4 regions of the Bradyrhizobium elkanii USDA 76 genome follow, and region 1 is predicted to be linked to each of the others. Evidence: predicted binding sites of a transcription regulator. Region 1 holds the regulator's gene; each other region holds the start of a gene.
The links. Region 1 encodes PhoB, which activates phosphate uptake and scavenging genes when phosphate is short. Its sites were predicted from a motif close to TGTCATNNANCTGTCAT; they were not measured.

Region 1 (3,205 bases):
CAGCGCCTTGACCAGATGCGGATGCGCGTGCCCGAGCGCGTTGACCGCGACGCCCGAGGTGAAATCGAGATAACGGTCGCCGTTGGTTGCGATCAGCCAGGCGCCCTCACCGCGCTCGAAGCCGAGATCGACCCTGGCGAAGACGGGGAGCAGATGCGACGTGGCAGCGTTGGTCATGGCGTTCACTGACGGTTTTTAAGCCGACAATTGCCGCGCGCCTTGACGCCAGCGCAGCAACGGCCAGCTTCGGAAAACAAAACGGCCGCCTTTGCGGGCGGCACGTGGTGGGCATTCTATGCTGCGGTCAGTAAGTGTCAATCGCCACGAAGTGGCCTTCCTGCAATGCGAAACGAGCGCAATCCGGAGCATTCCGGTGCGGTGGAAAAGCCTCATCGCGATGCTTAACTGTGTGGGAACATGTGGACGCACGGCCGCGGACTCTTGCGCCAGAGTCACGCCATATTGTAGCGTTTGGCCTGTCGGGTACGACATCTCGTGCGGCGGTACTGGACCCTCTAAGTAGCCTTCGTGTCTCGCGTAAACGTTCGGGCGCAACACCGTGCCCGGCGAGGGCTAAGGGATTCTGGCCGCAGGGATATTTGTCCAGATTGGCTCGCAGCGCCGCTCCAATGATTGGCCGGCGCTACGCGAAGGGAAGAATGCGATGACTGTATTGACCTGGTCCGACGATCGCGTCGAGCAGCTGAAGAAGCTCTGGGAGTCTGGCCTGTCGGCCAGCCAGATCGCGGCGGAACTTGGCAATGTGACGCGAAACGCCGTGATCGGCAAAGTGCATCGGCTCGGCCTCTCCGGCCGCGCCAAGGCACCCTCCACGGCCGCGCCGCGGCAGCGCAAGGCCCGCCCCGCCCAGCACATGATGCGGGTAGCGCGGCCGGTGTCGCGCGGCAACACCGCGCTGGCGCACGCCTTCGAGGTCGAGATGGAGCCCGATCCGATCTCCTACGACAATGTGGTGCCGATGAGCCAGCGGCTGTCGCTGCTCGAGCTCAACGAGGCCACCTGTCACTGGCCGGTCGGCGATCCCTCGAGCCCGGAATTCTTCTTCTGCGGCGGCAAGGCGCTCGCCGGCTTGCCCTATTGCGCACATCACTCGCGCGTCGCCTACCAGCCCGCCGCCGATCGCCGCCGGCCGTCGGCGAAACCGCAGATCAAGTGAGCACTCGGGAAAAGACGGAAGAACTCAAAAACAAATCCCCGCGAAAGCGGGGATTTTTTTGTGGCTCGTGGCCCATTACATCACCGGCGTCGTCCCGGCGAAAGCCAGGACCCATAATCACTAATGCGTGTTGTTAGAAAGCCGTCTGGCCACGTGCCGATTACGCCGGCCGCGGCGTATGGGTCCCGGCTTTCGCCGGGACGACGCCGGTGATGCGGCTTGCGATGGCCACGCGCCCGTTACGGCTGCGGCTCGGCCTTGGCAAAGCGGTCGTCGAGCGCGTAGCCGGCGCCGCGCACGGTGCGGATCGGATCCTGCTCGCGGCCGGGATTGAGCAGCTTGCGCAGGCGGCCGATATGCACGTCGACGGTGCGCTCATCGATGTAGATGTCGCGGCCCCAGACGCTGTCGAGCAGCTGCTCGCGGCTGAACACGCGGCCGGGATGCTCGAGGAAGAATTCGAGCAGGCGATACTCGGTCGGCCCGAGATCGATCGGGCGGCCGGAGCGCGCCACGCGGCGCTTCTCGCGGTCGAGCTCGATGTCGCCATAGGTCAGCACGGTCGCAAGCCGCTCCGGGCTCGCGCGGCGCAACAGGCCCTTCACCCGCGCCAGCAGTTCCGGCACCGAGAACGGCTTGACGATGTAATCGTCGGCGCCGGTGGCAAGTCCGCGCACGCGCTCGCTTTCTTCGCCGCGCGCGGTCAGCATGATGATCGGAAGCTGCTTGGTCTCGGGCCGCGCCCGCAGGCGACGGCACAGCTCGATGCCGGACAGGCCCGGCAGCATCCAGTCGAGGACCACGAGGTCGGGAACGCGCTCCTTCAGCCTCGTGTCGGCATCGTCGCCGCGCCCCACCGTCTCGACATCGTAGCCTTCCGCATCGAGGTTGTAGCGCAACAGCGTCGTCAGCGCTTCCTCGTCTTCGACTACCAGAATGCGTGCGCTCATCGGTTTAAGTTCTTTCTCTGTGGTGATCCGTTGCCCAGACGCAAACCGAAACGCTTACTTCCTTGAGCATAGTCCCCGCGGAAACGATTTGTCGCGAGGATCATCCAGTTTCGCTCTTGCCGGTCCCGCACTTGCCGATCATGCCTCAGTTGCCCGGCACCGTGGTGGCAAAAGTGGTCATGTCCCCCTTCGGGCGCTTGTCGGTGATCTGCTGGCCCTCGATCATGTAGAACACGGTCTCGGCGATATTGGTGGCGTGATCGCCGATCCGCTCGATGTTCTTGGCGCAGAACATCAGATGGATGCAGAACGAGATGTTGCGCGGATCTTCCATCATGTAGGTGAGCAGTTCGCGGAACAGCGAGGTGCAGATCGCATCGACCTCCTCGTCGCCCTTCCAGACGTTCATCGCCGCCGGCAGGTCGTGCGCGGCGTAGGCGTCGAGCACCGACTTGACCTGCGACAGCACGAGGTCGGTCATGTGCTCGAGGCCGCGGATCAGCTTCAGCGGCTGGAAATCGCTCTCCAGCGCCGCGACGCGCTTGCCCATGTTCTTGGCGAGGTCGCCGATCCGCTCGAGGTCGGTCGCGACACGCATCGCGCTGACGATCTCGCGCAGGTCGATCGCCATCGGCTGGCGGCGCGCGATCGTCAGCACCGCGCGCTCTTCGATGTTGCGCTGCAGATTGTCGATCTCGATGTCGGCGGCGACCACGCGCTTGCCGAGCGCGACGTCGCGACGGATCAGCGCGTCGACCGACTCGGTAATCATCCGCTCGACCAGGCCGCCCATCTCGGCGACCAGGCGCGTCAACTCCTGCAGATCGCTGTCGAATGCCTTGGCGGTATGTTCAGAAGCCATCGCTTGTCTCCCTCAACCATGATCCCGGGGATCATGGTTTCGTGTCCTGAATTTTAGCATGATCCGATCGGAAAACCGGTTCCCACTTTTCCGGATCATGCTCTAGCCGAACCGGCCGGTGATGTAGTCCTGGGTGCGCCGATCGCTCGGTGAGGTGAAGATCTTGTTGGTGTCGTCGAACTCGATCAGCTCACCGAGATACATGAAGGCGGTCTT
Region 2 (3,205 bases), 1.8 Mb from region 1:
CCGAGCTTTGCATCTTGTTCCGTTTTGCAAGAGAGGCTTGCGCCGTCGGGCAACTCAGTGATTGGCGCTGGCACCCTGCCCGGCTGGACGGCCTCGCCGCGACAACCAGGCTACGGCGCGATCCATATCCCAATCACGATGATGGCCAGTGAGACGGCAATGACCAGCATATCGGTGGTGAGCCAATCGGGCATTCCGTTTGATGGCTGCTCGCTCATGTCCGCGACTCCTTCTGTTCGCGTCGAGCCAATATGCTGGAGCGAACCCGCGCGAACGAGGATGAACTGGTTCACATAAAGCCAGGAAAAAGCGGCAAATTCCTCGTGTTTTAGCGCGCTCAAGTTGCGCCACGCGGTCGCTCTGCCGCGCAGGTTTCTGAACATGTTCGACAATGCCGCCGCTTTCGCACAGTCACCATCATCGTCGTTCAACGCTCTGCAAGAGGCGGCTGAACGTCACCGGATTGCGGGCGCAACTCAGCGCCGACCTGCCGCCGCGCGACAGGCCGCACATGGCCGACGAAGCGGCCGAGGTAGTGGACTCGCCGTCCCGTCCCGATCCTCAGAGCACCTTGCGCTGTGCGAGGTTCTTCATCAGTGCACCGACGCCGAAGGTCCAGGGCTCGCACTCGTCGCTGCCCCGCATCCGGTTGACCAGCTTGCCGAGCTGCGGCGCGGCGATGGTGACGATATCGTCGCGCTTGTGGGTAAAACCCTCGCCCTTGGCGTCGCGGTCCTTGACCGGCGCGAACATCGTGCCGAGGAACAGCGCAAATCCATCAGGGTATTGATGCACGGGGCCGATGGTCTGGGCGACCAGATCGGTCGGGTCGCGGCTGATCTTGCTGATCGAGGAATGGCCCTCGAGCACGAAGCCGTCTGCGCCCGTCACGGTCAGGCCGACATCCATCTTCCTGACATCGTCGAGCGAGAAGGTCTGGTCGAACAGCCGGAGCAGCGGGCCGATCGCGCAGGACGCGTTGTTGTCCTTGGCTTTCGACAGCAAGAGCGCCGAGCGCCCCTCGAAGTCGCGCAGATTCACGTCGTTGCCGAGCGCGGCGCCGACGATCTTGCCGGCGGCGGAGACGATCAGCACGACCTCCGGCTCCGGATTATTCCAGGTCGACTTCGGATGCAGCCCGGCATCCATGCCTGATCCGACCGAGGACAGCGTCGGCGCCTTTGTGAACACTTCGGCGTCGGGACCGATGCCGACCTCGAGATACTGGCTCCAGGCATTCTGATCGATCAGCACCTGCTTCAGTTTCATCGCCTGCTCGGAGCCGGGCTTCAGCTTGGAGAGATCGTCGCCGACCAGGCGCACCACCTCCTTGCGGATCGCGTCCGCCGAGGACGGATTGCCGCGCGCCCGCTCCTCGATCACGCGCTCCAGCATCGAGATCGCGAAGGTGACGCCGGCGGCCTTCAGCACCTGGAGATCGACCGGCGCCAGCAGATGCGGCCTGGCCTTGTCGCGGCCGTCGGGCGGGGTGTTGGCGAGGATCGCCTCGAAATCACCGATCCGCTCGCCGCGCGTGGCGCGCAGCGCGGCCGCGGGATCGCTTTCCTCACAGAGCGCGCTCACCGTCGGGAACCGCGCCGTAACGTCGAACACGCCGTCTGCCCGTACCGCGACGACGGCCGGTCCGCCGGCCTGCGGCAGCCAGACCCGTCCGACCAGCGTGCCGGCGGTGCCGTCCTCCGGCAGGACGTCTTTTGGCGTGAGCGAAATCATCGGCACATCTCCCTTTTTGGTTTTGTCGACTTGTTAGCACAGTCCGCCCGGCGGCGTGAAACAGCGGTCATGGCATTGTCATAGAGGGGTAACATCGCCCGTCAATGCTGCCGTCCGATCCATCTAACATACTGAAAGACGGACCTTCATGACGACCTCCGCCCTCACCGACGAAGCCTCCCGGGATGAAGCCTTGCGCGATGAAGCCTTGCACGACGAAGCCTTGCACGACGAAGCCTTGCGCGCCCGCATCCATCAGGAGATGGCCGACAGCCTCGACGAGGAACTCGAGCTCGAGCTCGACGACATGAGGCTCGACGAGCTCGACCATGACGGCGCCCCCGGCAAGCCGTCGATCGACCGCAAGTTCTACTTCCGCGAATTGCTGCGGCTGCAGGGCGAGCTGGTCAAGCTGCAGGACTGGGTGCAGCACGAGAAGAAGAAGGTCGTCGTGCTGTTCGAGGGCCGCGATTCCGCCGGCAAGGGCGGCGTGATCAAACGCATCACCCAGCGGCTCAATCCGCGGGTGTGCCGGATCGCGGCCCTGCCGGCGCCGAACGAGCGCGAGCGCACGCAATGGTACTTCCAGCGCTATGTCTCGCATCTGCCGGCCGGCGGCGAGATCGTGCTGTTCGACCGCAGCTGGTACAACCGCGCCGGCGTCGAGAAGGTGATGGGGTTCTGCAGCGACGAGCAGTACGAGGAATTCTTCAACTCGGTGCCGGAATTCGAGCGCATGCTGATCCGCTCCGGCACCATCCTCCTGAAATACTGGTTCTCGATCACCGACGAGGAACAGGCGTTCCGCTTCTCGATGCGGATCCAGGATCCGCTGAAGCAGTGGAAGCTGAGCCCCATGGACGTCGAGGCGCGGACCCGCTGGGAGCTCTACACCAAGGCCAAGGAAACGATGCTGGAACGCACGCACCTGCAGGACTCGCCGTGGTGGATCGTCGATGCCGTCGACAAGAAGCGCGCCCGGCTCAACTGCATCTCGCATCTCTTGAGCCAGATCCCCTATCAGGCGGTCACCCATCAGCCGGTAGTGCTGCCGCCGCGGGTGCGCAACCCCGACTATCACCGCGGCCCGATCCCGCAGGAAATGTACGTGCCGGGACGGTATTGAGAGCCGCGATCACTGGCCTCTCCCGCTCGCGGAACCGCTGAACGTCCCCACAAACTCGTCATGCCCGGGCTTGTCCCGGCCATGACGGCGCGCTGAGAGCTCAGTCCAAGGGGAGGTGAAGAAATAGCCACCCCATCGCCTACTATTGGCGCAGGCCGGCGGTATTGCTGGTACCGGATACCGACGCTAGGCTTCCGGCGATCTGGTGCAGGGAGGCCCGCTTGACTCAATCCGACGACATCACAATTTCCGAAGATCGCCGCGACGCGCTGCGCTATGCGCTCGGGATCGGCAGCGGCGCGGCGCTCGCGGCCGCGATGGCAACGCCGGCCTCGGCGCAGACGC
Region 3 (3,205 bases), 3.0 Mb from region 1:
GTCATGCCCAATTCCAGATGATCAGGGGCTGGTTACGAGGAATTCCGCCCCCGCGCAATGGCTCGCGGCGCTGCCGCCGCGATACTATGTAGATAACACAAGGCGGCTGCGCAAAAGAGCCGGATATCGAGTAAAATCAGGCTTCTAGCCGGGAAGCGATTCAAGTTGAGCATTCCGAACATCATCACCCTCGGCCGCATCATCCTGGTGCCGGTGATCGTCTGGGCCATCGTGTCCAGCCAGATGGAGATTGCGTTCGCGATCTTCGTGATCGCCGGCGTCTCGGACGCGGTCGACGGTTTCCTCGCCAAGCGCTTCAACATGACGAGCGAGCTCGGCGCCCTGCTCGATCCGCTCGCCGACAAGGCGCTCCTGGTGTCGATCTATGTCGCGCTCGGAATCTGGGGCGCGGTGCCGCGCTGGATCGTGATTCTCGTGGTGTCGCGCGACATCATGATCGTCTCCGCCGTGATTGTGTCATGGTTGTTCGACAAGCCGGTCGAGATGAAGCCGCTGATGGTGTCGAAGCTGAACACGGTGGCGCAGGTCGCGTTCGCGGCGCTGGTGCTGGCCTCGCTCGGCTTCGGCTTCGAGCCGCATCCTTACGACTGGATCCTGATGGGCCTGGTCACGATCTTTACTTTGGGTTCGGTGTCCCTCTATCTCGTGGAATGGGTGCGGCACATGAGCACGATCGAAGCTCGGTAGGCGGGATCCGGAAAAGTCGAAGCCGGTTTTCCCGCGGCAAACGCGACGCGTTTGCGCAGAGCTAAAATAAGGTGGTTTGGAGACTTGTGTGGCCAGTAGCGTTCAACCTCGTCAATTGGCCTTGGCCCTGCCGCACGAGGAGAAGCTGACCCGCGACGATTTCCTCGAGGGCCCTGCCAATGAGGCCGCGCTGGCGCTGATCGACGGCTGGCCGGACTGGCCGAACCGAATCATGCTGCTGGTCGGGCCTGACGGCTCCGGCAAAAGCCACCTCGCCGCGATCTGGGCCGAGACCGCCGGCGCGCGCGCGACCGCGGCGCATGCGCTGACCGCCGAGGCGGTGCCGACCGCGCTTGCGACCGGTGCGCTCGTCGTCGAAGACCTGAGGCCGGCGGATTTCGACGAGCGCGCCATGTTTCATCTGATGAATCTGGCGCGCCAGGACGATGCCTATGTGCTGATCACGGCGCGCGTTCCGCCGTCGGCGTTCGAGATCGAATTGCGCGACCTGCGGTCGCGGCTCCGCGCGGTGCCGACCGTGACGCTGCTGCCGCCGGACGACCAGCTGTTCCGCGGCCTGATCGTCAAGTTCTGCGCCGACCGCCAGATGAGCGTGGACGAACCGCTCGTCAGCTATCTGAGCAACCGGATCGAGCGTTCCTACGTTGCCGTCCGGCAGGCGGTCGAGCTGCTGGATACCGAGGCACTCCGGCTCGGCCGTCCCGTTACACGGGCGCTGGCGGCGGAGCTGTTGCGCGATGCCTGATCCATCCCCGCGGCTTGACGGCGCAGGCGAGCGGAACATCAATGTCATCGAAACGTCATCGCAATATCACATGGTTTCAGCGGCTCTCGGCTAGACCGCCCCAGCCCCTGCCCTGAATTGGACCAGCACTTGATGGACTCGGCACAAGCTACTGAAATCAAAGAAAAAGAGGCGGAATTTCCCGCCATTCCCGCAATCGCGACCAGCCCCGAGCGCTTCATCAACCGGGAGCTCTCCTGGCTGCATTTCAACCGGCGGGTGCTCGAGGAATCGGTCAATCTCGGCCATCCCGTGCTGGAGCGGGTCCGCTTCCTGTCGATTTCGGCGAATAACCTCGACGAGTTCTTCATGGTCCGTGTCGCCGGCATCAAGGCGCAGGTCCGCGAGGGCATTACCGAGCGCAGCCCGGACGGCCTGCTGCCGGCCGAGCAGCTCGTGATGATCAACAAGACCGTCTCGCAGCTCGCCTCCGACCAGCAGGCGATCTGGAGCGACCTGCGGGATATCCTGGCCAAGGTCGGCATCCAGCTGGTCGATGGCCGCGACGTCACCAGGTCCGAGCGGAGCTGGATCGAGGATCACTTCCTCCACAACATCTTCCCGCTGCTGACGCCGCTGGCGATCGACCCGGCGCATCCCTTCCCGTTCATCCCGAATCTCGGCTTCACGGTGGCGCTGCAATTGTCGCGGATCTCCGACGGCAAGGCGATGAACGCGCTGATCCGCATGCCCGGCAAGATCGACCGCTTCATCCGCATCCCCTCCACCAAGGAAGGCGCTCCGGCGCGGCTGATCACGCTGGAGCAGGCAACCGGTCTGTTCATCGGCCGCCTGTTCCCCGGCTACACCGTCAAGGGCCAAGGCGCATTCCGCATCATCAGGGACTCCGAACTCGAAATCGAGGAAGAGGCCGAAGACCTCGTTCGCCTGTTCGAGACCGCGCTCAAGCGCCGCCGCCGCGGGTCGGTGATCCGGCTCGAGATCGAGGCCACGATGCCCGAAGAGCTGCGCATCTTCGTGCAGCACGCCTTGTCGGCGGCCGACGACGAAGTGATCCTGGTCGACGGCGTGCTGGCGATGAACGAGCTGTCGCAGCTCACCCGCCTCAATCGCCCGGACCTCGAATTCCCGCCCTATGTGCCGCGTCATCCCGAGCGGGTGCGCGATCATGGCGGCGATATCTTCGCCGCCATCCGCCAGAAGGACCTCGTGGTCCATCACCCCTACGAATCCTTCGACGTCGTGGTGCAGTTCCTGCAACAAGCGGCACGCGATCCCGACGTGGTCGCGATCAAGCAGACGCTCTATCGCACCTCGAACAATTCGCCGATCGTGCGCGCGCTGGCGGAGGCCGCCGAAGCCGGCAAGTCGGTGACCGCGCTGATCGAGCTGAAGGCACGCTTCGACGAGGAAGCCAATATCCGCTGGGCCCGCGACCTCGAACGCGCCGGCGTACAGGTGGTCTACGGCTTCATCGAATTGAAGACGCATGCCAAGCTGTCGATGGTGGTGCGCCGCGAGGGCGGCAATCTCACCACCTATGTGCACACCGGCACCGGCAACTACCATCCGGTCACCGCGCGCATCTACACCGACCTCTCCTACTTCACCTCGGATCCGATCATCGGCCGCGACGTCGCGCGGGTCTTCAACTACATCACCGGCTATGCCGAGCCGAGCGACATCGAGAAGATGGCGGTGTCGCCGCTGACGCTGCGCAAGCGGATCATC
Region 4 (3,205 bases), 4.1 Mb from region 1:
AGCAAGACCTCACTTCATCCCCATGCAGTTCGCATAGAATGTGGTCGTCGCCGGCCAGTCGGAGAACATCGCGCGGACGCCGACCTGTTTTGCCAGCACGTCGAGCACGGTCAGCGTGTCGCCGTCGCGGTCGATCGCCGCCTTCACCGACTTGTGGTAGAACGCACCACCCTTGTTCAGCGGGCCGTCGCGCTCCAGCGACCAGCCGATCAGATCGAGGCCGGCCGCCTTCGCCGCCCTGGCGTAAGCCGACGGGACGATCTCGCCCTTTTCGTTCAGCGCCAGCATCGCGAAGATCGGCGGCCCCAGGATCGCGACGCCGGAGGCCTTCAATTCCTGCATCGACGGCTTCCAGGTCTCCGGCCGGTTCGGATCGAGGCCTGCTTTCTCGTAGCGGTCCTCGAGATAGAGCGCCTGGCTCGCGAAGTCGGGTTCGGTCTTCACCCAATACAGAATGTCCTTGAGGCTGAAGCTCTGCGGGAACACGTCGCTCGGCGGAATGCCGGCGGCCTTGTAGGCTGCGAGCATCTGGGTCGCATATGTCTCCTGGGTGTAGTCGCCGTCGAACGGCATCGCCACTTCCGGCGCCTTCAGTTCGGGCGTGAATTTTGCGCCGAGACTCCTGATCAAGGCGATGCTCTCGTCATGGCTCATCAGCGTGCCGGAATTGGCGTAGAGCTCGGTGCGCCAGCGCGGCGTGCCGTTCTGGAACTCCGCCGGCGTCTTCGCATCCGGATTGAAGCCGTCCATTTTCGCGGTGAGCCGCTTGAATTCGGCGAGCGTGATGTCGCTGGTGCAGCATTTCGCCGAGGCCTTCCTGCCGGTGGCGGGATCGGCAGGGCTGAAGGGTTGCGTGCATTTTGCGGCGAGATCCGGCACCGTCAGGATGTTGGTCGTGGTGTGCAGGTCGCATTGCGAATGCCGGCACACCAGCTGGCGATCCCGCGTGAAGGTGACATCGCATTCGATCACGCCGGCGCCCATCCGCGCGGCGGCGAGATAGGATTCGCGGCTATGCTCGGGGAATTCCAGCGCGGCGCCGCGATGGCCGATCGAAAAATCGGTCTTGTGGAACGGCCCGGTGCATTGGCTGAGCTGCTGCTTCAGGGGCCCGTCCTTCATCTTGTCGACCAGATAGAACGGGCGCGGCCCGAGCTGCGCCTCGCGCGGCAGCGCGATCTCCCCAGCGGCGACGGGCAGCGCGGCGCCGAGGGCGAGCAGGAACGAGAGCAGGGCGGTGCGGTGGCGGGCAAGCATGGGTGATCCCCCTGATCAGGCATTGTCAGCAGGCCGACATATCACGGAGCATATGCCGGCCGCCTGCGCGAAATGAAACCATGGAGGGAGCGCGCGGTGAATAGCGAGGACATGAAGCGGCTGGTCGCCGACTTCAACCGTGACTGGCCGGAGGTGACGCGCACGCGCGATCTCCTGGTGCTGGCGGAGGAGGCGACGGCGGCATGATGGTTGCGTGACGTCGCGACGTCGACAACCCTCGAGTTCCATGAAACGTGAACGCGCGGTTCAGCGAGCGTTCAGCTCGCGAGGCAAAAACTCGCCGCTGCAGTTGGTCCAACTCAGCAACAAAGGGAACGCTCATGGAACGCCGGGATTTTCTGAAGATGGCCTTCGGTGTCGCCGCCGGAGCCGTCACCTTCGCAGCGACGGCGGAGGCGGCGCCGCTCGCGCCGCTTCCCCTCAACCAGGATGCACGCGCACCGGCGGCTGGCGATGCGCATCCCGCCGTCACCACGGGCGAGGAGGTCGGCCGCATGAAGCCCGAGCAAGTACGCTGGCATCATCGCCGCTGGGGTTGGCGTCACCGGCACTGGCACCGCAGGCATTGGGGCTGGCGCCGCCACCATTGGCGCCGTCATCACTGGCGCCGCTGGTGATCTCGAAAAGAAAAACCCCGCGCCAGGCGGGGTTTTGTTAGTTCGGAATCTGCCGCGATCAGATCGGGCGGCAACGGCCGTAGCGCCAGGCAAAGCCGTAGGGGCAGGCGCGGACACGCGGCGCCACCACGACGGGGCGCTCGACCACGACCGGCGGGCGCACGACAACGGCGCCCGGTGCGACGACGACGCCGCGATTCCTGACGCAGCCGCCATAGGGGCCACGGTGCCAGCCGGGGCCGCAGCCACCGGCGGCATCAGCGGCGCTGATGCCGGCGAATGCGGTCGTCAGCAGAACTGCTGCAGCAAAAAGATACTTCATGTCTTCTCCTTTTTTATTTTTTGGGCCGCGCTGCGGCACCGCAACAAGCTTTCGTCTACCGATTCGCCCGGCCGGATCATTGCAGAAGGCGTGCCCGATGTCGCCGACCATAATGTTGCGGCCTGAATGCGACATGAATGTTGCAGCTCACAGCTGCGTCAGCACGCCGCAAGCCGGCTCAGCATCACTTCGAAATATTTCGCGGACGCGGGCAGCCGCGCGCTAATGGCGAGCGTACGAAAATACATCGGAAGGCGAGGCAAGCGAGACCGGCGGTTCATCGACGCTTGCCCGAAGGCGCGCCGCTATTGGTCGGGGCCGAACAGCGCGGCGAATCGCTTCTCGCCGTTGCGCGAAAAATTGACCACGCGGCTGCCCGGCGCAGCATCGCGCGCGGCCCATTTCAGTTCCGTGAAGCGGTCCATCATGGCAGCGCCCAGCGTGCCGGCGAGATGATGCCGCCGCTCGCTCCAGTCGAGGCAGGCCTTGCACACCGGACGGCGCGGATGCGTCAGCGCATCGGCGTCGATCTGCAGCTCCTCGGCCATGAAGCGCTTGCCTTCGCCGGTGAGCTCGATCGCCTGCTTGCTCTGGCGGACCAGCTTCTGCCGTTTCATGCTGTCGAGCATCTGCACGCCGAGATCGCCGGCGAGGTGGTCGTAGCAGATGCGGGCGCGGCGCAGCGCCGGATCCTTCGGCCCGGTGCGCACCCGCATATGGCCGGCGCGGGCGGCAATGCCCTGCAGGCCTTCCAGCACGTCGGCGACGTCGGGGTCGGAGAGGCGGTAGTAGCGGTGGCGGCCCTGCTTCTCGGGCTCGATCAGCCCGCCGGCCTCGAGCTTGGAAAGATGCGAGCTCGCCGTCTGCGGCGTGATGCCGGCCTCCTGCGCCAGCTCGCTCGCGGTCAGCGCGCGGCCGGTCATCAGTGCGGTCAGCATGTTGCAGCGTGCGGGATCGCCGACCAAAGCGGCGATCCGGGAAATGTCGG

Region 2: the regulator PhoB is predicted to act here: its motif matches at 1,800-1,816, upstream of ppk2 (polyphosphate kinase 2).
Region 3: the regulator PhoB is predicted to act here: its motif matches at 1,517-1,533, upstream of JEY66_RS25985 (RNA degradosome polyphosphate kinase).
Region 4: the regulator PhoB is predicted to act here: its motif matches at 1,461-1,477, upstream of JEY66_RS20430 (glycerophosphodiester phosphodiesterase family protein).

What each region holds. Positions count from the first base shown of each region.
Region 1 covers NZ_CP066356.1:8,280,485-8,283,689, forward strand. Annotated here, with positions in the region: gene JEY66_RS39245 (aspartate aminotransferase family protein) at 1-177, opposite strand, end outside; gene JEY66_RS39250 (GcrA family cell cycle regulator) at 665-1,177, shown strand; gene phoB (phosphate regulon transcriptional regulator PhoB) at 1,417-2,127, opposite strand; gene phoU (phosphate signaling complex protein PhoU) at 2,273-2,989, opposite strand; gene pstB (phosphate ABC transporter ATP-binding protein PstB) at 3,092-3,205, opposite strand, start outside.
Region 2 covers NZ_CP066356.1:6,526,972-6,530,176, forward strand. Annotated here, with positions in the region: gene JEY66_RS31410 (hypothetical protein) at 111-431, opposite strand; gene JEY66_RS31415 (fumarylacetoacetate hydrolase family protein) at 562-1,734, opposite strand; gene ppk2 (polyphosphate kinase 2) at 1,997-2,860, shown strand; gene JEY66_RS31425 (transporter substrate-binding domain-containing protein) at 3,082-3,205, shown strand, end outside.
Region 3 covers NZ_CP066356.1:5,325,967-5,329,171, forward strand. Annotated here, with positions in the region: gene purM (phosphoribosylformylglycinamidine cyclo-ligase) at 1-5, opposite strand, end outside; gene JEY66_RS25975 (CDP-alcohol phosphatidyltransferase family protein) at 166-708, shown strand; gene JEY66_RS25980 (P-loop NTPase family protein) at 797-1,474, shown strand; gene JEY66_RS25985 (RNA degradosome polyphosphate kinase) at 1,607-3,205, shown strand, end outside.
Region 4 covers NZ_CP066356.1:4,215,199-4,218,403, forward strand. Annotated here, with positions in the region: gene JEY66_RS20430 (glycerophosphodiester phosphodiesterase family protein) at 10-1,257, opposite strand; gene JEY66_RS20435 (twin-arginine translocation signal domain-containing protein) at 1,599-1,895, shown strand; gene JEY66_RS20440 (GCG_CRPN prefix-to-repeats domain-containing protein) at 1,954-2,217, opposite strand; gene JEY66_RS20445 (ArsR/SmtB family transcription factor) at 2,523-3,205, opposite strand, start outside.